DNA from 3 places in the Mesorhizobium sp. BAC0120 genome. Region 3 is predicted to be linked to each of the others. Evidence: predicted binding sites of a transcription regulator. Region 3 holds the regulator's gene; each other region holds the start of a gene.
What was found. The regulator LexA, encoded in region 3, represses DNA repair genes until DNA is damaged. The targets are predictions, from matches to a motif close to TGTTCNNNNTGTGTTCNG.
Positions count from the first base shown of each region.

Region 1: the regulator LexA is predicted to act here: its motif matches at 4,133-4,150, upstream of recA (recombinase RecA).
Region 2: the regulator LexA is predicted to act here: its motif matches at 3,379-3,396, upstream of SAZ10_RS03585 (PA0069 family radical SAM protein).

Region 1 is NZ_JAWRCU010000035.1:1,353-8,568, reverse strand. It holds gene SAZ10_RS33025 (SDR family oxidoreductase) at 1-614, shown strand, start outside; gene SAZ10_RS33020 (RNA methyltransferase) at 841-1,719, shown strand; gene murI (glutamate racemase) at 1,903-2,715, shown strand; gene recA (recombinase RecA) at 2,931-4,010, opposite strand; gene SAZ10_RS33005 (ribosome modulation factor) at 4,177-4,332, opposite strand; gene SAZ10_RS33000 (carbohydrate kinase family protein) at 4,604-5,545, shown strand; gene SAZ10_RS32995 (pseudouridine-5'-phosphate glycosidase) at 5,803-6,717, shown strand; gene SAZ10_RS32990 (OmpA family protein) at 6,913-7,216, opposite strand, start outside.
Region 2 is NZ_JAWRCU010000002.1:10,255-17,470, forward strand. It holds gene SAZ10_RS03570 (F0F1 ATP synthase subunit B) at 1-511, shown strand, start outside; gene SAZ10_RS03575 (F0F1 ATP synthase subunit B) at 521-1,000, shown strand; gene SAZ10_RS03580 (ribonuclease HII) at 1,301-2,002, opposite strand; gene SAZ10_RS03585 (PA0069 family radical SAM protein) at 2,150-3,304, opposite strand; gene SAZ10_RS03590 (glycosyltransferase) at 3,477-3,983, shown strand; gene SAZ10_RS03595 (OsmC family protein) at 3,984-4,496, opposite strand; gene SAZ10_RS03600 (MarR family winged helix-turn-helix transcriptional regulator) at 4,707-5,183, opposite strand; gene SAZ10_RS03605 (NAD(P)-dependent oxidoreductase) at 5,246-5,974, shown strand; gene moaB (molybdenum cofactor biosynthesis protein B) at 6,142-6,696, opposite strand; gene SAZ10_RS03615 (4-(cytidine 5'-diphospho)-2-C-methyl-D-erythritol kinase) at 6,683-7,216, opposite strand, start outside.
Region 3 is NZ_JAWRCU010000005.1:160,490-167,705, forward strand. It holds gene SAZ10_RS13780 (ComEC/Rec2 family competence protein) at 1-1,601, shown strand, start outside; gene lexA (transcriptional repressor LexA) at 1,558-2,274, opposite strand; gene SAZ10_RS13790 (hypothetical protein) at 2,572-3,516, shown strand; gene glp (gephyrin-like molybdotransferase Glp) at 3,680-4,882, opposite strand; gene moaC (cyclic pyranopterin monophosphate synthase MoaC) at 4,886-5,377, opposite strand; gene trpC (indole-3-glycerol phosphate synthase TrpC) at 5,370-6,197, opposite strand; gene trpD (anthranilate phosphoribosyltransferase) at 6,205-7,215, opposite strand.

The sequences.
Region 1 (7,216 bases), on a different contig from region 3:
TGATCGCGCTCATACGTGAGGCCGGCCGGACAGGCATTCCCATCCCGGGTGATCTGCGCGATGAGGCGTTTTGCGAGAAGCTGGTAGCAGATGCCGTGCAGGGGCTCGGAGGCCTCGACATCGTCGTGTGCAATGCCGGCCGGCAGCAGTCGAAGCCTTCCATCGCCGATATCACCACGGAAGATTTCGACGCGACCATGAAGACCAACATCTACGCACCGTTTTGGATCATCAAGGCCGCGCTGCCGCACCTCAAGCCTGGTTCCTGCATCATCGGCACGACATCCGAACAGGCCTATGATCCCTCGCCTGATCTTTATGACTACGCCCAAACGAAGGCCGCCACGATGAACTACGTCAAATCTCTGGCCAAACAACTCGGGCCGAAGGGTATCCGTGTCAACGGTGTGGCGCCGGGCCCAATCTGGACGCCCTTGCAAATCAGCGGGGGCGCGCCTGAAGAGAAATACGAGAAGTTCGGCGAGAAAACGGCTCTGGGGCGGCCAGGGCAACCTGCGGAGCTCGCCTCCATTTACGTTCAGCTTGCCGCTGCCGACGCGAGCTTCGCTACCGGGAACATTTACGGATCGGGCGGCGGCCAGGGACAGCCGTAAGCCTGCCACGAATTATCCACCTCGCGGAGGAAGCCAGGCTCGTTCCGCTCGAAAACCCGGCGAGTCTCGCCGCTGCAAGTCGTCGGGCACGATGCCGAGGAGAGCCGCGCCGCCCGGCTACCGATGGCCAGCTCGTTGACTTCGGTTCGTCTGGTATCCGCCTTTCATTCGTTCCGGCTCTATGGCAGGGACGTGCGACATCGCAATTCGCACTATCTTGGGGCAGATGGAACGAACCGAACAGCAACCGGGCGCCAGGCCCGTCATCATCCTCGTCGAGCCGCAGCTCGGCGAGAATATCGGCATGGTGGCGCGCGCCATGGCCAATTTCGGCCTCGAGGAACTCCGGCTCGTCAATCCGCGCGACGGCTGGCCGAGCGAAAAGGCCCGCGCGGCGGCAAGCAAGGCCGATCACGTCATCGATCGAACGGCTGTCTTTGCCGACCTCGAGGCGGCGATCGGGGACCTGAATTTCATCTTCGCGACAACCGCGCGCGAGCGTGACGGCTTCAAGCCGGTGCGAGGACCAGTCGAGGCGGTGCGGGCATTGAGGTCGCGCGGCGCGGCGGGTGAGCGAACGGGCATCATGTTCGGGCGCGAGCGTTTCGGCCTCTATAATGAGGAGATTGCGCGCGCCGATGAGATCGTCACCTTCCCGGTCAACCCGAAGTTCGCCTCGCTGAACATTGCCCAAGCAGTGCTGCTGATGGCCTATGAGTGGATGAAGTCGGGCCTCGGATCGGAAACCGACACGGCCTTCAGAGGGCCCGAGATCGTGCCTGCCGAGAAAAAGCATCTCACCAGCTTCCTCGACCATCTCGAGGAAGCTCTCTCGGTCAGGGGCTATTTCCGTCCGGCCGCCAAGAAGCCGAAAATGGTCGACAATCTACGTTCAGTATTGACCAGACCCGGCTTCAGCGAGGCCGAGATCAAGGTGCTGCGCGGCGTGCTCGCCTCGCTCGACTATTTTTCGCCGAAGGAGCCGCGCGGCAGCGGCTATCCGACGCGAAAAAGCGAGGCGGATGCCGAAGCGCACGGAAAAAGTGAAGATATCGGCACGACCGCGGCGCCGCGCACCTCGCGACATCCGCACCGCAGTGACTGAGGCCGTAAGCCCCGTCCCCACCACGCTCCGTACCATCGTCTCCGCGAAGTTCGGACTTCATCTGGCCGGAATCAGCCGGCATCCCTGGCGGTCACATCCTGATCGGGATGTTGACGAAACCGAAGTGTTTCTCATGAAAACTGAAATCCAGCGCGCTCAACGAGCCGCAACCGAGGAGGCGCAATGACGGAGAGTGATGCAGAGCAGCAGCCGATCCTGATGTTCGATTCCGGGATCGGCGGGCTGACGGTGCTGCGCGAAGCGCGCGTGCTGATGCCCGATCGGCGATTCGTCTATGTTGCTGACGACGCTGCCTTTCCCTATGGCAATTGGGAGGAGCCGGCGCTCAGGGCGCATATCCTTGATCTTTTCGGCCGGCTGCTCGACAGGTTCAGACCGGAGATCTCCGTCATAGCCTGCAACACGGCCTCGACGCTGGTGATCGAGGCATTAAGGGAACGCTTCCCCGGCCACCCGTTTGTCGGCACAGTGCCTGCCATCAAGCCCGCAGCGGAACGTACGCGCTCGGGGCTGGTCTCCGTTCTGGCGACCCCGGGCACGGTGAAGCGCCAATATACGCGCGACCTGATCACGCAATGGGCGTCAAGGTGCCATGTCCGGCTCGTCGGCAGCGTCACCCTTGCGGGGCTGGCCGAGACCTATGTGCGCGAAGGCTTCGTAGACGAGGAGGCTGTGCGTGGCGAGATCGCGCCGTGCTTCGTCGATCAGGACGGGCGGCGAACCGACATCGTCGTGCTCGCCTGCACTCACTATCCGTTCCTGGTGAACCGTATGCGCAAGACCGCGCCCTGGCCGGTCGACTGGATCGATCCGGCCGAGGCGATCGCGCGGCGGGCGCTGTCTCTCGTCAAGGTCAGCGGGGCCAACACGCCGAACGCCTGCCATGGCGCCGATCCCGTCATCTTCACCTCGGGCAGGCCGGACTTCACCACCGCTCGGCTGATGCAGGGCTTCGGCCTCAGCCCAATGTCGTGATTTCGAAGTTCGCCTGGGTTTGATATCGTTTCGCAGAAGGGCCGTGGCGCGAGCGCTTGCGCAGATGGAAAAACGCAAACTGCCCCTGCGCAAGGCCGCAAGCGATCAGCGGCAATTAAATTACCGGCATTGCCCCTGAAAACAAAACCGCCGGCACCAGGGCCGGCGGTCGATCCTTCCTCCGAACGCAATACCGCGCAGAGGCGGAAAGCGGCTCACATTTCTGCGGCGTCGTCCTCGCCGGGACCGCCATTCTCCAGGAAGCGCTCGGCGATGAGGCCGGCATTCTGGCGAAGCGCTGTCTCGATCTCCCTGGCGAGTTCGGGATTGTCGCGCAGAAAGGTCTTGGCGTTCTCGCGGCCCTGGCCAAGGCGCTGCGAATTATAGGAGAACCAGGCGCCGGATTTTTCCACCACGCCCGCCTTGACGCCGAGGTCGATCAGTTCACCTGTCTTGGAAACGCCTTCGCCATACATGATGTCGAATTCAACTACCTTGAAGGGCGGCGCCAGCTTGTTCTTGACCACCTTCACGCGGGTCTGGTTGCCGATCACCTCGTCGCGGTCCTTCACCGAGCCTATGCGGCGGATGTCGAGGCGAACCGAGGCGTAGAACTTCAGCGCGTTACCGCCGGTGGTCGTCTCGGGCGACCCATACATGACGCCGATCTTCATACGGATCTGGTTGATGAAGATCACCATGGTGTTGGAGCGCGAGATCGATGCGGTCAACTTGCGCAGCGCCTGGCTCATCAGGCGCGCCTGCAGGCCGGGCAGCGACTCGCCCATCTCGCCCTCGATCTCGGCGCGCGGCGTGAGCGCGGCGACCGAATCCACCACAAGCACGTCGATCGCGCCCGAACGAACCAGCGTGTCGCAAATCTCCAAAGCCTGCTCGCCGGTGTCGGGCTGCGATATCAGCAGGTTCTCGAGATCGACCCCGAGCTTCCTCGCATAGACGGGATCGAGCGCATGCTCGGCGTCGACGAAGGCGCAAATGCCGCCCTTCTTCTGCGCCTCGGCGACTGTGTGCAGCGCTAGCGTCGTCTTGCCCGAGCTTTCCGGCCCGTAGATCTCGATGATGCGCCCCTTTGGCAGGCCGCCGACACCGAGCGCAATGTCGAGCGCCAGCGAGCCGGTCGAGACCGTCTCGATCTCGACCACTTGCTCGTTCTTGCCGAGCCGCATGATCGAGCCTTTGCCGAAAGCACGCTCGATCTGCGAAAGGGCGGCATCCAGCGCCTTCGATTTGTCCACCGTCTTTTCCTCTACAAGCCGCAAAACATTCTGAGCCATGATATAGCACCCCTCGTTCGTCAATGGAGCCGGTCAATCCGGTGGTGTGCGAAATTCGTACACGTTTTGTTCCGCAATTGCAAGAGACTCTAACAGCCTGTTATCACAACGTAATTCAGGCCTGTTCTATTTTTGTCCCGATTCGAGGACAGTCCAATTCGAAAAACTATTCGCCGTCCAGCTTGGTCGCTTCGCGCGCATCGACGGCAGAATCATATCCAGCGTTCCAGTCGCTATAGGCCTGGGTTCCACGCTGATAGGGATTGTCGTCGCGGCTCATGCCGGTCTGGGCGGCAAGGACGCCCTTGTCGAAAGGTGACATGGCAGCCTCCATGCTTGCCAGCCTCCACGCCTCACTTGAAAATATAGGGTCCGGATGCCAGCTTGTCAGTGCCGCCGATGCATCGAGCAACCGTGAGGGTTAGCGAAGGGGCGCGGTGCGCAAGTGTCAGCCCGGTTGCGACCATGGTGTCGCCGACCCGCTCTATCTCTTTGTTTTCCCGCGTGATCTTGCCCGAAGTGTCTGCAACTCCTCAGCATCATGCGCTATCTATCATTGGACGCCGACCATCCCCGCCCGGAGCCTTGATACAGTGACACGACTGAAACTGCTTGCCGTCGGGGGCGCCCATGTCGACCGGCGCGGCCAGGTGTCCGGCATCTTCGTGCCGGGCGCCTCCAATCCAGGCAGGATGTCGGAGGATGTCGGCGGTGGCGTCTTCAATGCCCTGCGCAATGCGGTGCAGCGCGGCGTGGAGGCCTCGCTGATTTCGCTGCGCGGCGCTGATTCGGCCGGCGAGAACGTCGCCCGCGCGATCGACCAGGCGAAGATCCGCGATCTTTCCGCCGTTTTCCTCGATCGGGCGACGCCGAGCTACACGGCGCTCATCGACCGCGACGGCGAGGTGATTGCGGGGCTCGCCGATATGGAGCTCTACGAGTTCGCCTTCCCCAAGCAGTTGCGCCGCAGCAAGGTGCGCGACGAAGTTGCGGCCGCCGATGCGATCCTCACCGACGCCAATCTGCCCGCCGAAGCGCTCGGCCGGCTGGCGGCGCTTGCCGCGGGCAAGCCGCTCTTCGCAATCGCGATCTCGCCGGCGAAGGTCGTGCGGCTCTGGGGCGCCCTCGACACGGTCGCCTGCCTGTTCATGAACACGCGTGAGGCGGCAAGCCTGGCCGCAACGCCGCACGAGGCAGAGCCGGCAGCCCTGGCGGAACGGCTCGCTGGTATGGGACTAGGCTCGGGCGTAATCACCTCGGGCAGCTCGGCCGTGATCGGCTTCGACACCACCGGGATCTTTCAGATCGTCCCGCCCAGACTTGCATCCATGGCCGATGCAACCGGCGCGGGCGACGCGCTCGCCGGCGTCACAGTGGCGGCCATGATACAAGGAAAGCCACTGCGCGAGGCGCTGCGCGAAGGGATAGCGGCGGCCGTGCTCACTATCGGCAGCCCGTTGGCCGTGGCGAGAATATCGGACGCTGCCCTTGAGGAGGTGCTTGCCCTTGTGCCGGAGGCGACGACGGTGGCATGACGGTTCTGCTGGCGTTGCGCCCTGCGCGCCCCCCTCTGTCCTGCCGGACATCTCCCCCACAAGGGGGGAGATTGGCTGTCATCGAGGGTTTCGCCAATCTCCTACGCTGGCGATTAGCGAACCAAAGCGGCCGTCCGATCTCCCCCATTGCGTCCCATTGCGGGGGACATGTCTGGCAGGACAGGGGGGGGCAACGTAGAGCACCGCCCTCAGACGGATCAGAGTCCCAATTTGTTTGAGTTAATCCGGAGTCCATCATGCCCCCTGATACCCTCCCCCTCCTCGACATCGCAGCGCCGGTTGCGGCGGCACTTGCCGAGAACCGCCCAGTCGTTGCGCTGGAAAGCACGATCATCACGCATGGCATGCCCTACCCGCAGAATGCTGAAATGGCGGCGGCCGTCGAGCGGATCATCACCGAGGAAGGCGCGGTTCCTGCAACGATTGCGGTCATCGACGGTCGGCTTAAGGTCGGGCTTTCCGATGAACAGCGCAACCAGCTCGCCAAGGTCACTGCCGCAATGAAACTGTCGCGCGCCGATCTCGCCTTCGCCATCGCCGAAGGGCGAACCGGCGGGACCACGGTGGCAGCCACCATGATCGCGGCGGCGCTTGCCGGCATCCGTGTGTTCGCGACGGGCGGCATCGGCGGTGTGCACAAGGGCGCGGAGAAGAGTTTTGACATATCCGCTGACCTTGACGAGCTGGCGCAGACACAGCTGATCGTCGTTTCGGCCGGCGCGAAAGCGATCCTCGATATAGAGAAGACGCTGGAGGTGCTGGAAACACGCGGCGTCCCGGTGGTCGCCTATCGATCGGATGTGATGCCGGCCTTCTGGTCGCGCACTTCACCCTACAAGGCGCCGCTCAGGCTCGACGAACCGGCGGCTATAGCCCGGTTCTTCGAAACGCGTCGCGCGCTCGGCCTCGCCGGCGGTATGCTGGTCGCCAATCCCGTAGCGGCCGAGCATGAGATTGCCTTCAACAAGATGGCTGTGCACATCGCGGCCGCCCAGCAGGCCGCCGAAAAGGACGGCATCGCCGGCAAGTCGGTGACGCCGTATCTGCTTGCCAAAATCCTCGAGCTCACCCAAGGCGCGAGCCTCACGACCAACATCGCACTGGTCGAGAACAATGCGCGGCTCGCGGCCAGGATTGCGCGGGAGATTTAGCGAGTAGCGAGTAGCGAGTAGCGAGTAGCGAGTAGCGAGTAGCGAGTAGCGAGTAGCGAGTAGCGAGTAGCGAGTAGCGAGTAGCGAGTAGCGAGTAGCGAGTAGCGAGTAGCGAGTAGCGAGTAGCGTCGACTGCAACGCCCGTCGGTTCAAGTCTTTTCTATTCGCTATTCCCTATTCGCTACTCGCTTCTCTTCACGTCAACGGCGAGAGCTGGATCTCGACACGGCGGTTCTGTGCGCGGCCCGCCGGCGTGCCGTTGTCGGCGACCGGACGGGTCGCGCCGAATCCGGTGACGGCGAAGCGGCGCGAATCGACGCCCTGACCCGACAGGTAGTTCGCGACCGACAGCGCGCGGCGCTGCGAAAGGTCGTAATTGTGCTGCGCGCTACCGGTCGAATCGGTGTGGCCGTAAACATCGACCAGGGTGCGGTTGAACTTCTTGAGCACAAGCGCAACAGAGTTGAGCACCGGATAGAACTGCGCCTTCACGGCATCC
Region 2 (7,216 bases), on a different contig from region 3:
AGAGGGGGCCGAGCACGGCAAGGGGGCTTTTCCGCCCTTCGATCCTTCGCACTACCCTTCGCAGATCCTGTGGCTGGCAATCATCTTCGGCCTCTTCTATTTGTTCCTGAAGCAGGTTGCGGTGCCGCGTGTCGGCTCGATTCTCGATGTTCGCCGCGAGCGCATCGCGCACGACCTCGATCAGGCCGCGAAAATGAAGGAAGAGGCTGACGCCGCCGTTGCGGCCTACGAACAGGAGCTTGCCGAGGCGCGCGCCAAGGCTAATTCCATCGGTCAGGACGCGCGCAACTCGGCCAAGGTCGAAGCTGAGGCCAAGCGCAAGCAAGTCGAGGGTGAGCTCGAGAAGAAGCTCGCCGACGCCGAAGCTCACATAGCGGGGATCAAGTCCTCCGCTCTGGCCGAGGTGAGCAGCATTGCGACGGACACGGCTTCGGTGATCGTCGAGCGCCTGGTCGGCCTCAAGGTCGACAAGGCGACGGTTGCCGCTGCAGTGAAGTCGGTTCGCGAATAGGAGACGGCGATGGACGCGACATTCTGGGCATTGATCGCGCTCGTGATCTTCTTGGGCGTGGTCATCTACTACCGCGTGCCGGGAATGATCGGCAAATCGCTCGACGAGCGTGCCGCCAAGATCCGAAACGAGCTTGATGAGGCCCAGCGGCTGCGCGAAGAGGCGCACCAGTTGCTCGGCGAATACCAGAGAAAGCGCAAGGAAGCCGAGCAGGAAGCAAGCGAGATCATCGCTGCGGCCAAGCGCGAGGCCGAGACATTGGTCGAGGATGCGCACAAGAAGAGCGAAGAATATGTCGCGCGCCGGGCCGCACTCGCCGAGCTGAAGATCAGCCAGGCCGAGCGCGACGCCGTGGCCGAGGTTCGCTCGATCGCGGTTGACGTGGCCACGGAGGCAGCGCGTGCTGTGCTTGCGGGCAAGCTCGACGCGAAGGCAAGCGCGGATCTGTTCAGGGATTCGCTCAAGGCGGTTCAGAGCAAGCTGCAGTAGCTGCCCGACGAGCTGACTGTTTCATGAAGAAGCCGCCGAAAGGCGGCTTTTTTGCGCTCGCAAAGGTGGGCTCTTCTAGCGTCGGACGCCGGTGCTGCCCCTCACCGTTACCCTTTCCTCGCAAAAGACGGGGAGAGGGGGGCTTCAACGTTGGCGCTTAATCCCTGTCTCTGCGAGGCTTTCAAGGGGAGGAGATTGCCCAAACGATGACGCCCCCTCACACCGTCTTTTACCCCGTGTGTTACGGGGAGAGGGTAAGGGTGAGGGGCGGCGCTTGCGTCAAGTGATTGGCGGCACACCCTAGTCCGCGTCGGCCAGCACAATCTCTTCCTGCACGATAATCTCGGCATCTATTCGGAATGGTGAGAAGGTCATGCGGTGTAGCCGCGCGCAGGCGCCTTCGGCCTCGATTGCTGCGCGATGCCGCTCGGTCGCGTAGCCCATGTGGAACTCGAAGCCGTAGCGGGCATGGCGCGAGGCGCACATGCCCATCATTCGGTCGCGCATCACCTTGGCAACGATCGAGGCGGCGGCGATCGAGTGCGAGCGCTGGTCGCCCTTGACGAAGGCTTCGCCGGGGCAGGGCAGGCCCTGCGGCACATCCAGCCCGTCGGTAATGGCAAATGCAGGCGTGATGGCCAGACTGCAGGCCGCGCGCCGCATCGCCTCCAGGCTCGCCTTGCGGATATCGGTGCGGTCGATCGTCTCGGCTGAGCAGGATGCGAACGAGACGGCGAGCGCCTTCTTCAGGATGGCCGCGAACAGGTTCTCGCGTTCTTCTGCCGACAACCTCTTCGAATCGTCGAGTCCCTTGGGGATCCGCTTCGGGTCAAGGATCACTGCCGCTGCGACGACCGGCCCGGCGAGCGGGCCGCGGCCGGCCTCGTCGAGCCCGGCCACCGGCCACTGTCCGCGCTTGATCGCACGCCGCTCGATCGAGAAATCCGGACGGATATCTTCGAGCACAAAAAGGGTTGGAGAATCGGAACGCGGTCGAGCCATAGCGGCAATGCTCGCACCGGCTCCGATTCTCCGCAAGGCCTCCTGGCCCAGGGGCGGTAGGCGGGAGGCGCCGTCGGCCTGAGTGCGGGGCGGGCCGACGGGATTGGAAGAAGGCAGGCGCCTTGGATGCCGGCGCCAGCCAGTCGTTCAGAGCAGCATCAGCTGCTTGCCTGCCTTCTCGGGCGCTACGAACAGGTCTGTCCTGAGCGTCCGTTTCTCGAGATTGAGGCCGAGCCTCTTGGCAGCAAGCTCGAAGCGGCGGCCGATCTGCCAGGCATAGGGGCCGGTGCCCTTCATGCGTTTGCCCCATTCCGAATCATAGTCCTTGCCGTCGCGCATCGAACGGATCAGCGACATCACGTGCCGGTAGCGGTCGGGATAGTGGCGCAGCAGCCAGTCCTTGAAGATCGGTGCAACCTCGAGCGGCAGACGAAGCAGCACGTAACCTGCCTCACGCGCACCGGCGGCCCGAGCCGAATCGAGGATGCGCTCGATCTCGCTGTCATTCAGTCCGGGAATGACCGGGCCGATCATAACCGAGGCAGGCACCCCGGCTTCGTTGAGCGCCTTCATGGCTTCCAGCCGCTTCGTTGGTGTCGAGGCGCGCGGTTCCATGGTTCGCGCCAGCCGCCGGTCGAGCGTGGTCACCGAAAGCGCCACCTTCGCGAGCCCCCGCTCGGCCATGCGCGACAAAATGTCGATGTCGCGCACGACCAGCGCCGACTTGGTCACGATGCCGACAGGGTGACCGCAGGCCTCCAGCACTTCCAGCACCTCGCGCATGATGCGGTACTCTCGCTCGATCGGCTGGTAGGGATCGGTGTTGGTTCCGATCGCGATGGTGCGCGGCTGATAGCCCTCCTTGCCGAGTTCTCTCTCGAGCAGGCGTGCGGCGTCCGGTTTGGCGAAAAGCTTCGATTCGAAATCGAGCCCTGGCGAGAGACCCATATAGCTGTGGGTCGGCCGCGCGAAACAGTAGATGCAGCCATGCTCGCAACCGCGATAAGGGTTGATCGAACGGTCGAAAGAGATGTCGGGAGAATCGTTGCGTGTGATGATGGTGCGTGGTTTCTCGACCTGCACCTCGGTCTTGAACGGCGGCAGCTCCTCGATCGCGCCCCAGCCGTCGTCAAAGACATCGCGCGTGATCGGTTCGAAGCGCCCGGTCGGATTGAGCCCTGCGCCACGCCCCCGGCGGCGCTCTTCGCCGACCCTGATGCCGCTCTCCTCGACAATGGCGTTCGCCAGCGGCGATTTTCCGTTGCCGAAGGCTGCAGCGTCGGCGCGCACGATGTCGGCCATCTTGGCGCGTTCCCAAGGCGTGTCTGCGGTCTGTCGAATCGCTGTTCTCATGAAACTATTCCTATTTTCGGAAGGAGAACAAAGCAAGAACTTTTTCGCTGTCGGGTAGGTGATGGAATTTTGTGCAGCGCACAACTGGCGCGAACAGCCGGATTCCGGTAATCGGCTATTTATGCTCTCGGTGCTGATCGAAACGCGCGATGACGAGGAGGCTCTGGCTCGCACGCTTGCCTCGCTGATCGGCGCAGCTGTCGAAGGCGTGGTGCGGGAAGTGATCGTGGTCGATCTCGGTTCGACCGACCAGACACGTTACGTCGCCGAGCATGCAGGCTGCCATTTTCTCACCGACGGCGGAATTGCAGCCGCGATTACGGCAGCCAAGAGCGAGTGGCTGTTGCTCGTTGAGCCGGGAGCGCGGCTTGTCGAGGGTTGGACGGAACCGGTCGTGGCGCATGTCAATAGATCGACCATGCCGGCGCGCCTTTCGAGGTCGCGCGATGATCGGCTCTCCTTTCTGGTGCGCCTGTTTTCGGCCAATCGGCCGCTTGTCGAAGGGCTCGTCATCAGCAAGCGGCAAGCTTTCGGCTTGGCGAAAAATGCCGGCAACGCCGAGGCGCTCGCCCGAGGGCTGGCTGTGAAGCGGCTTTCAGCGGGGATATCGCCTGCGAAGAAGGGGTAACTACGCCTTTCCCCGGACGACTCGCGCGCTGACGCTCTGAGCGTCGCGGAGCGCGAGAAAATATGGGTCGGCGGCCAGTGCGCGATCGACCATCGCGGTCACCTCTTCCCATGGCGCAGAGCTTTGCAGGGTGATCTTGAACCGGGTTTCGAGCGGGGCGGCGGTGTTGCTGCCAACGCCGAACATGGCGCCGTCGTCGAAATCCATTTCGACATCGACGTCGATCGTGTCGATCGCCACTCCCTCGCGGGCCGCCGTGAGCTTGATCCCGATGGCAATGCAGCCCGCTAGCCCCGCACGGATGAAGAAGCCCGGCGTCGGGCCTTTCTCGTCGCCGCCAATGACCTTGCTCATATCCATCACTGCCTCGTGGTGGCCTTGACGGAATCTGCAGGTCAGGCCTTCGCCGACCTGCGCGCTGGCCCGCACCGAACTGAATGCCGCTTCTGGCTTCTCCCGATAAACTGCGATCACGCGCTCCTGCGCGCCACGAATCTGCGCATTTCGATCCATGGTCCCCCTCCAACTCGCCTCGCTATGCCCGCCTGTCAGCGAACTTCGCCGCCTTGCTGAGGAGTTCCTAGGTCCAGCTTGTTTCTAGCCGATGCTAGCAAGTGCCATCATGTAACCGTGTTTTGAAACAATGCCGGTCAAGACTTGTGCGAATTTGGCAAGTAGCTGGTGTGTTCGCGGCGAGCTTGGCAGGCAACTCGTGGCGCAACCTCATGATCGCCCTGCATCAGCCACTGCGACGCCCACGAGCCATCGCCTGATCAGTTTCTCCTCTTCCGGCGACAGGCCGTCTGCCAGTTCGCGTTCGAGGGAATCAACCCGCTCGCGGCTTGCGGCAAGCATAGTTCGGCCCGTCTCGCTGAGGTCGAGATGTTGGATGCGCCCATGGACAGCATGCGGACTGCGCACCAATGCCCCCGCGCGCTCGAGATTGGCCACGATCACGCTCACCGTCTGCGGCGTAAGAAGCGCAAGCCGAGCCAGTTCCGCGTTGGACAGGCCAGGATAGGCCGCGAGCATCGTCAACACCGAGAACTGCGGCGGCGTCACATCCAGATCGGCCAGCGCACGCTCCACCCGAAGACGAAATGCCCCGGCCGCCTGCCTCAGCAGATAACCGAGATGGCCTTCTTTCCCACGTTTGCCCTCACCGGGCCTTGGAACGGATGACGATCGAGACTTGCGCATAATATCAGAGCTTTGATAAGATATTCGAACTCTTACATTATCGAACTTATGAGGCGCTGGCGATGGCCCATCGGATCTTTTTGGCAGGCGCCGCAGGCGCAATCGGGCAAAGATTGTCTCTGCTGCTGGTTCGCGCCGGCCATCAGGTGGCTGGCACCACCCGATCTGAAGCCAAAGCTGAACAACTGCGCGCCTTGCGCGTCGAGCCGGCGCTGGTCGACGTCTTCGATGCGGATGCGCTTTCCCGCGCGGTCGCCGCCGCGCGGCCCGACATAGTGATCCATCAGCTCACCGATCTGCCGAGAGGACTTGACCCCAGCCGCATGGCGGAGGCGCGGGTCCGCAATGCCCGAGTGCGGGACGAGGGCACTCGCAACCTCGTCAGCGCCGCTATCGCGGCAGGCGCGCGCCGGCTGGTGGCGCAGAGCATCGCCTGGATCTATGCCCCGGGCCCAGAGCCTCATATCGAAAGCGATCCGCTGGACGTCCATGCGGAGGGTGGCCTGGCCGTCACCGTCAAAGGCGTTGTGGCACTCGAGAAGTGGACGCTTGCCTCGCCTCTTGCCGGCGTCGTGCTTCGCTATGGCCGGTTCTACGGTCCGGGAACCGGCGTCGATGCCGCACCCATTCCACCGGCCCTTCACGTGGATGCTGCCGCTTATGCCGCACTGCTCGCGCTCGATCGTGGCACGACGGGCATCTTCAATATCGCCGACCAAAACGATCATGTTGCTACAGAAAAAGCTCGCAAGGAGCTCGGCTGGCGCGCCGACTTTCGCTTGCAAGAGTGACCGAATTGGCCGGCCGGAGAGACGTCCGTAACAGGAGGCAATGGCAGTTGTCTGTGGCAAAACCGCAACCTCCGGCAAGGAGCTCTGCCGGCTGCGCGGTCCCTTTCGTTCCCACCGGCATGGTGCGCGATCTAGGCGCGGCCGGACCTCGACGAGGCTGGCTCAGCTCAAGCGGCTTTGCCGCCTCGCTTCAGATGCTCGTCGAGCCTCGGCATGATCTCGACGAAGTTGCAGGGCATATGCCGATAATCGAGCTGCGCCTTGATAATGCCGTCCCAGGCGTCGCGGCAGGCGCCGGGCGAGCCTGGCAGGACGAAAACGAAGGTGGCGTTGAGGACGCCGCCGGTCGCCCTCGACTGGATGGTCGAAGTACCGATCTTGTCGTAGGAGATCCGGTGGAAGACTTCCGAGAAGCCATCCATGCGCTTTTCAAAGATCGGCTCCAGCGCCTCCGGCGTCACGTCGCGGCCCGTGAATCCGGTGCCGCCGGTCGTGATGACCACGTCGATGTCGGGATCCGTCGACCATGCCTCGACACATTCGCGTATGGCAGCCTTTTCGTCCTTTACGATGTGGCGGACCGCCAGAATATGCCCCGCCTCAACAATGCGGTCGGCGAGCGTCTGGCCCGACTTGTCCTCCGCAAGCGTGCGGGTATCGGAGACTGTTAGCACGGCGATTCGGACGGGGATGAAGGGTCGGCTCTCGTCAATCCGCGACATTCAGTCCCGCTCCTCCGGTTCGCGTGGCGACGACAAACCAATTCGGCCGCTCGCGGCGAATATGGCGGGCAGCGCCCTGCGCCTGGAGGTCGTTCTCGAACAGCCCGAAGCAGGTCGCGCCCGAACCCGACATGCGCGCGATTTGCGCCCCGGTCAGTCCGAGCTCATGCAGGGCATCGTCGATCTCCGGCGCGATGCTGCGCGCCGTGGCCTCGAGGTCATTGCGCGTGCGGCCGAGCCAGGCGACCAGGCTGTCCAGCGAAGGTTGCTCGGGCAGCGGCGGCAAGCCGGGATTCTGATAGGTTGCGAGCGCGCCGAAGACCTTGGCCGTCGGGACCGGTACGCCTGGGTTGACAAGCACAAGGCTCAATTCGGGAAAGCTCGGCACCATGGCAATCCGCTCGCCGATGCCCGAGGCCAGCAACGGCTTTGCGGCAACGCACATCGGCACATCTGCGCCGAGTGCCGGACCGAGCTGCGCAAGCTCCCGCTTGGTCGTGGTCAGGTCCCAGATCGACGA
Region 3 (7,216 bases):
TGCGTGCGGGGATTCCCGACGATGTGAACGAGGCACTGCGGCGAACGGGTCTCGCGCACGTGCTGTCAATATCCGGCCTGCATATGGCGATCGTGGCTGGAACGATCATGACAGCGCTTCGTGCCGGCTTCGCGCTGTTTCCGTCCTTTGCATCGCGGCGGCCCGTGAAGAAATACGCTGCCGGCGCAGCCATTCTAGCGCTCGGCATCTATCTCTTCATTTCAGGCTTCTCCGTTGCGGCGGAACGCAGCTTCCTGATGATCGGCATCATGCTTGTCGCGGTGATCTTCGATCGTGCGGCGCTCAGCATGCGCAATCTCGCCATCTCTGCGATCGTCATCATCGCTGTCTCGCCGCACGAAGTCGCCGGGCCCAGTTTCCAAATGTCCTTCGCTGCAACCGCCGCGCTGATCGGTGCCTATACTTCCTGGTCTGAAAGACGACGCGGTCCGCCAGCAATTCGTTCGGACCAAGGCCTGCTCCGGAGTGGCCTGACAAAGATCATCGGTCATGCCGTAGGACTGGCCGCCACATCGCTGGTCGCAGGGACGGCGACGGCAGTATACGGTGCTTACCACTTCCAACGCGTTTCGCCGCTCAGCGTGGTGGCCAATCTTGCGGCCATGCCGATCGTGTCCGCGATCGTCATGCCCTTCGCCGTGTTCGGCATGATTTTGATGCCGTTCGGTCTCGACAAGTGGGCCTTTCTAGTGATGGGCAAGGGACTGACCGCCATGATCGTGATTGCCGAATGGATCTCCGACGTGTCGCCCATCGACGGGGTAGGGCTTGTTCCGGCAAGCGCAGTCGCCGTGCTCACTGCGGCGCTGATCGCCGCGACGGTGTCGACAACTTGGCTCAGGCTCGTTGCCGTGCCCCTGACATTCGCCGGCCTGGCGATCATCATGGAACGCAGTTTGCCCGAAGCTTTGATCTCGGAAGATGCGCGGCTGCTGACAATCCGTACCGACGATGGCGCGCTGGCTGTCAACCGAATGCGCCCGAACGGCTTCACGATCGAGGACTGGCAGCGTGCCCTTGGGAGCGAGGTTCTCACCAAGCCGAAGAACGTGGCGATCGAGGATCCTCGCCAGCTCGCCGAAACCGGCGAGGAAGCTTTCAATTGCGCAGGAAATGTCTGCGTCGCCTATTCGGTCAGTGCGGCGCAGATCGTCCATGTTTCAACCGCTGCCGAGGCACTGCCGTTTTGCGCGATCGCTCAGCTGATCGTCATCGACGACGCTACAGCAGAAAACCCGTGCCTAGAAGCCGGCCCAACCGTGCTCACCAAGCGCGATCTCGCCCGGCGAGGCAGCGCGTCAGTAAGTTTTCAGAGGCGCGCCGGTCAAATGTCCGCGGAAATCGATTTTGCGATCAGCAAGCCGTACCGGCCCTGGCATACCCATCGGGCCTTCGCGCGCGAGGCGCGGGGGCTGGCGCCATATGAGCGGCAGAAGCCGACCGAGGCCGCTGCGCAACCGAAAGCGACGACAGCCAATACGGTCCCAGCCTCTCTTAGAATCGACAATGAAGCAGCCGATGATCCGGCCGCATCGCTCAGTAGCGGCGGATCAGCCCGACCAGCCGGCCCTGCACCTTGACCCGGTCAGGCCCGAAGATCCGCGTCTCGTAGGCTGGGTTGGCGGCTTCGAGCGCGATCGAGGCACCTTTGCGGCGGAAGCGCTTGAGAGTCGCTTCCTCGTCGTCGACCAGCGCAACTACGATATCACCTGGATTGGCCGTGCTGGTGTTGCGGATGATGACGGTATCGCCGTCGAAAATCCCGGCCTCGATCATCGAATCGCCCTTGATCTCCAGCGCGTAGTGCTCGCCGCCGGAGATCATCTCCGGTGGAACCGAGATCGAGTGGGTCTTGTGCTGAATGGCTTCGATCGGCACGCCCGCCGCAATGCGGCCCATCACCGGAATGGAAACGCCGCCCCCTTCGTCGTCATTGCTGGCGATGCGCTGGCGCACCGGCTCAGGCTTGCGGCCGAGACTGCCTTCGATGACACTCGGCGAGAACTTGTTGCGCGCCGGCGCGAGGCCGGGTGCGATCGAGTCCGGGAGCCTCAATACCTCCAGCGCCCTGGCCCGATTGGGAAGCCGGCGAATGAACCCGCGCTCCTCGAGTGCAGTGATCAACCGGTGAATGCCGGATTTCGAGGCAAGGTCGAGAGCCTCTTTCATCTCGTCGAAGGACGGAGGGATGCCGGCCTCCTTGAGCCGCTCGTGAATGAACAGAAGCAGTTCGTGTTGCTTGCGCGTCAGCATTGGCGGCCCCGAGAATCAGAAGCGAAAACAAAACCAGAACAATCACTATATGTTCCAGTTGTGTTCCGCAACCGTTTAAATTTTAATGAATCCGTAAAGGGGACGTTTGCTGTATCCGGTCAACGAAGCTCTATTGCAAGGCTGGTGTCTGCAACCTTCCAGAGCGTCAGACCATCCATCCTTGCAAGTGCTGCTCTCGAACTGCCAGCGCAATCCCGGTCTTCGGGGGGCGGGCGCAGCGGATGGACAGCATACTCAAAGCTGATACAGTGAGCATTCCCGTTGCAGGAGGGGGGCATGCCTGTCACGCTGGATGGGCCGGTCGGCCTGAGGTGGCGCAAGCAGAATGTGACGAACAATCAGCGGGATCAGCAGAAGATCATTGATCTCCTCTGGTCGATCCCGACTGACAAGGGCGGAAAAAAGGGGCTGATCCTCAGCGGAATTACCGTTGCTCCGCCGCTTGCGGGGCCGAATAAATTCTGCCCACAAGTTCTTGCAGATGCGATCTGGGACTTTCAGGTCTTCTGGAAGAGCAGTGGCATCTTTCAGAACATCGACGGCGTTGTCGATCCGAACATGAACACGCTCAAGCAGTTGAACCTGCTGGCGTCCGGCGGCAGTCCGGCCCCTATCCCGCCGAATCCTGCGCCAAAACCAGTCCCGATCGAGGAGTTCGATGATTGGTATGTAACCAATCTTAGCCTAACCGGAGTCAGTGTAGCTGCCCCGATTGGAGGGGGCGCATTTACTGGCCCCATCGTGTTCGAACACCTCGGAACACCACTTGGTCGAGAGAGAGTTCAGGGCAACATGTGGATCGCTGGATTCTCGGCGGGTTTGTCCGGAGGACTTCCAGGCCTGCAGGGCAACTCGATCGCCGCGAAGGTGGTGAAGTTTCTTGCCGACAATAGCGGCTTCTCCATCGGCGACTTGCCGGCAGGAACACGGGGCATTTGCGTTGCGAAGGCGAGGACGAAACTTATGTCGACCTCCTTTTTTGGTGGATGCCTGACTCACTTCTTGAGCGCCAATGTCTTCGTCGGCGGGTACGGCGCTTGGCTTTTGTTTTTTGGCCTGCCTGCCTCCGGCAATTGGGTCGGCCGACTTGCGACAGGGGCTGTGTTTCCCGGTGATATCGGTGAGAGTGCCAAAGGATTCGCCATCATTGCGGGTGGAGGACTTGGCATCTCGCTGTCCGCCGGAGGATCGTACAATTATTTCGCCGGCGATATAAAATAGCCAAGTCGAGATGGACGCCTGTCCAGCATCGCTTCCCCGGCGCGCCGTCTGTTCGCAAGGTCGGCTCCTCACCTGATCCTCGGGATGGCGTGATCGTGCTGAGGCGAAAGCCCATTCGTCTATGACCGGACAAGCTTTTCCAGAATTTCTCTTTCAAATAATGTCAGCGTAGCATCAACACCGGAACGATGGTTCCGGCCGGTGCTGCCGGTGCGCCGGGAGGGCGGATGATAAGCCCGTTGGCATCGGCAAGAACTCTCAGCATCGAGGAATCCTGGGCGCTGAAAGGTGAAGCCACAAGACCGCCGGGACCGGATGAAACCGAGGCGCGTACATAGTCCTGGCGTTGATCGTTGTCCGCCATGGCGCTGCCGAGCACTGCCTCGCGGATGTCTGCATCGGCCGGCCGGCCCGCCAGCTTTGCAACGAGCGGCTTCAGGAAGATGTGCGCGCAGATGAGACTCGATACGGGGTTGCCCGGCAGCCCCATGATGCTCGTCCGGCCGAGCCTGCCGAACATCAGCGGCTTGCCTGGACGCATGGCAATCCTCCAGAACTCGAGCGTCATACCCTGGGCCGTCAGCACCTGATTGACAAGGTCGTGATCGCCGACCGATGCGCCGCCCAGGGTGACGACTATATCGGCTTTGGCCGCCTGTGCTTGCTCGACCCGGGCGGCGATCTCGTCGTGGCGGTCCGGCACGATGCCGAGGTCGAGGACAGCCGCGCCGGCGGCGCGAGCGATCGCGGCAGTGCCGTAGCTGTTCGATGCGACGATCTGACCGGGCCCAAGCTCACTCCCCGGCGGCAGCAGTTCGTCGCCAGTGGCAATGATGGCGACCAAGGGACGCCGGAAGACTCGCAGGCTGCCATGATTGGCCGCGGCCGCCAAGGAAAGGGCTGCCGCATCAAGTACTCGGCCGCGGTCCAGCAGCGTGTCACCCTCGACAAAATCGAGACCAGCCCGGCGAATATGGCGCCCGGCAGAGACCGTCTCCAATACCTCGATAGTACGTTCGTCCAGGCGCTTGGCATTTTCCTGGATCAGTATGGTATCGGCTCCATCGGGCACCGGCGCGCCCGTGAAGATCCGTACGGCCTGACCGGTTCTGATCCCCCCTTCGAAAGGAGCACCGGCGGGAGCAGTGCCAATGACCGCGAGCTTCGCGCCCGGCGAGAGATCGGCCGCGTGAACCGCATAGCCATCCATCGCCGAAGCCGGGAAGGGGGGGTGCGTGCGAAGCGCTTTCAGCGGCTCGGCCAGCACGCGATCCGCGCATTCGGAGATCGAAACCGTTTCCACGCCACTCGGTGCCGCGCCGAAGAGCAGCTTGCCGAGCGCTTCCTCGACGGACAGCAATCCCATTGCCTATCCTTCGCCGGCGCGGAAATCGCCTGATTTTCCGCCGGTCTTCTCGAGCAGTCTGATGCCGGAAATGACCATGCCACGGTCGATGGCCTTCGCCATGTCATAGATCGTCAGGCAGGCAACCGAAGCTGCCGTCAATGCCTCCATCTCGACACCGGTCTTGCCGGTGACCCGCGCCTGCGCGCGCACGCGCAGCCCCGGCAGCGACCGATCCGGCTCAATGTCGACCGCGACCTTGGTGAGAAGCAGAGGATGGCAGAGAGGAATCAGTTCGTGTGTTCTCTTTGCCGCCATGATGCCGGCAATACGGGCCGCGCCCAGCACATCGCCCTTCTTGGCGTCGCCGGCGAGGATCGTCTCGAGCGTGGCCGGCAGCATGATGACTGTGCCCTCGGCAATAGCAACGCGCTCCGTCTCGGCCTTTGCGCCCACATCTACCATATGCGCCTCACCTGCGGCGCCAATATGGGTGAGCCGGTCTGCCTCAGCCATGGCGGCGCGCTGCAGGTTGCTGCGCACCGGCGCCGAAGAGCAGGGTGCGAGTCGCTGTCTCGACGTCCGCCTGTCGCATCAGGCTCTCGCCGACCAGAAAGGCGTCGACGCCGTGCTGGTGAAGCCGGATGCAGTCCTCATTGGCAAAGATGCCGCTCTCCGAGACGAGGAGACGGTCCTCCGGAGCGAAGGCGGCAAGCCGTTCCGACGTTTCCAGTGACGTCGCGAAGGTTCTCAGATCGCGATTATTGATGCCGAGGAGAGGGGATCTCAGCCGGAGCGAGCGCTCCAGCTCCGCCTCGTCATGCACTTCGATTAGCGCGTCCATTCCCAGCTCGAAGGCAGCGTCTTCGAGCGTCAGCGCTTCGTCGTCGGAAAGACTTGCCATGATGATCAGTATGGCGTCAGCGCCCCAGGCACGTGCCTCGTAAACCTGGTAGGGCTCGAACATGAAATCCTTGCGCAGAGCCGGCAGCTTCGTCGCCGAACGTGCGTTTGTCAGGAATTCCGGCGTGCCTTGGAAGGATGGCGTGTCAGTGAGGACCGACAAGCAAGCGGCGCCACCGGCTTCATAGGCGCGAGCAAGCGCCGGCGGATCGAAATCCGCACGGATCAGACCTTTGGATGGGCTGGCCTTCTTGATCTCTGCAATGAGGCCGAAAACACCTTTCGCGCGCTTTGCCTGCAAGGCGACGAGAAAGCCGCGTGGCGGCTCCGCATCTCGCGCCCGCACCTTTAGCTCGTCGAACGGCACGCGCGACTTCGCAGCGGCAATCTCTTCGCGCTTGTAGGCCTCGATCCTCTTCAAAATGTCGGCCATGATCTGCCTAGTCGTTGGATGTGCGTATCAGCGCGTCGAGAACGCCCTCGGCGCGTCCTTCGTCGATGGAGCGTGCCGCGAGCACGACTCCATCCGCCAGTGAATCCGCCTTTCCGGCGACGACGAGACCCGCACCGGCATTCATCAGCACCGTATCCCGATAGGCGCCTGGGGCACCCTCGAGCAGGTTCCGCAAGGCGCGCGCGTTGAAGGCTGCGTCGCCGCCGCGCAGGTCCTCGCGCCGATACCGGGGAAATCCGACCGATTCCGGCGTGATCGAGAACGTCGTCACCGAACCGTCCACGAGCTGCGATACTTTCGTTTCGCCCGTCGTCGTGATTTCGTCAAACCCGTCGCCATGCACAACCCAGACCTTCTCGGCATCCAGTGCCTGTAACGTCTTGGCAAGTGGTTCTACCCATTCCGCTGCGAAGACGCCGACCATCTGTCTCTTTACGCCGGCGGGGTTGGAGAGGGGGCCTAACAAGTTGAAAATGGTCCGCGTGCCGAGCTCGATTCGGGTCGGACCGACATGGCGCATTGCCGGATGGTGCGAGGGGGCGAACATGAAGCCGATGCCGGCCTCGCGGATCGTGCGGCCGATTGCTTCAGGTGTGAGATCGATTTTTATGCCGAGTGCCATCAGCACGTCGGCTGCTCCTGTCTGCGAAGAAAGGCCGCGGTTGCCGTGTTTTGCGACGGGCACGCCGCAGCCTGCGATCACGAATGCCGACGCCGTCGAGATGTTGACGCTGTGCGAGCCGTCCCCCCCCGTGCCGACAATGTCGACCGCACCGTCAGGAGCTTCGACGCGCAGCATCTTCTCGCGCATCGTGGCGACGGCGCCCGAGATCTCCTCGACCGTCTCGCCGCGCACGCGCAAGGCCATCAGGAAGGCGCCGATCTGGCTCGGTGTCGCCTCACCGGACATGATCGTGTCAAAAGCCGCACGAGCCTCCTCGAAGCTGAGCGGCTTGCCGGTAGCAACCTTTGCAATATGCGCCTTGAGCTCGCTCATG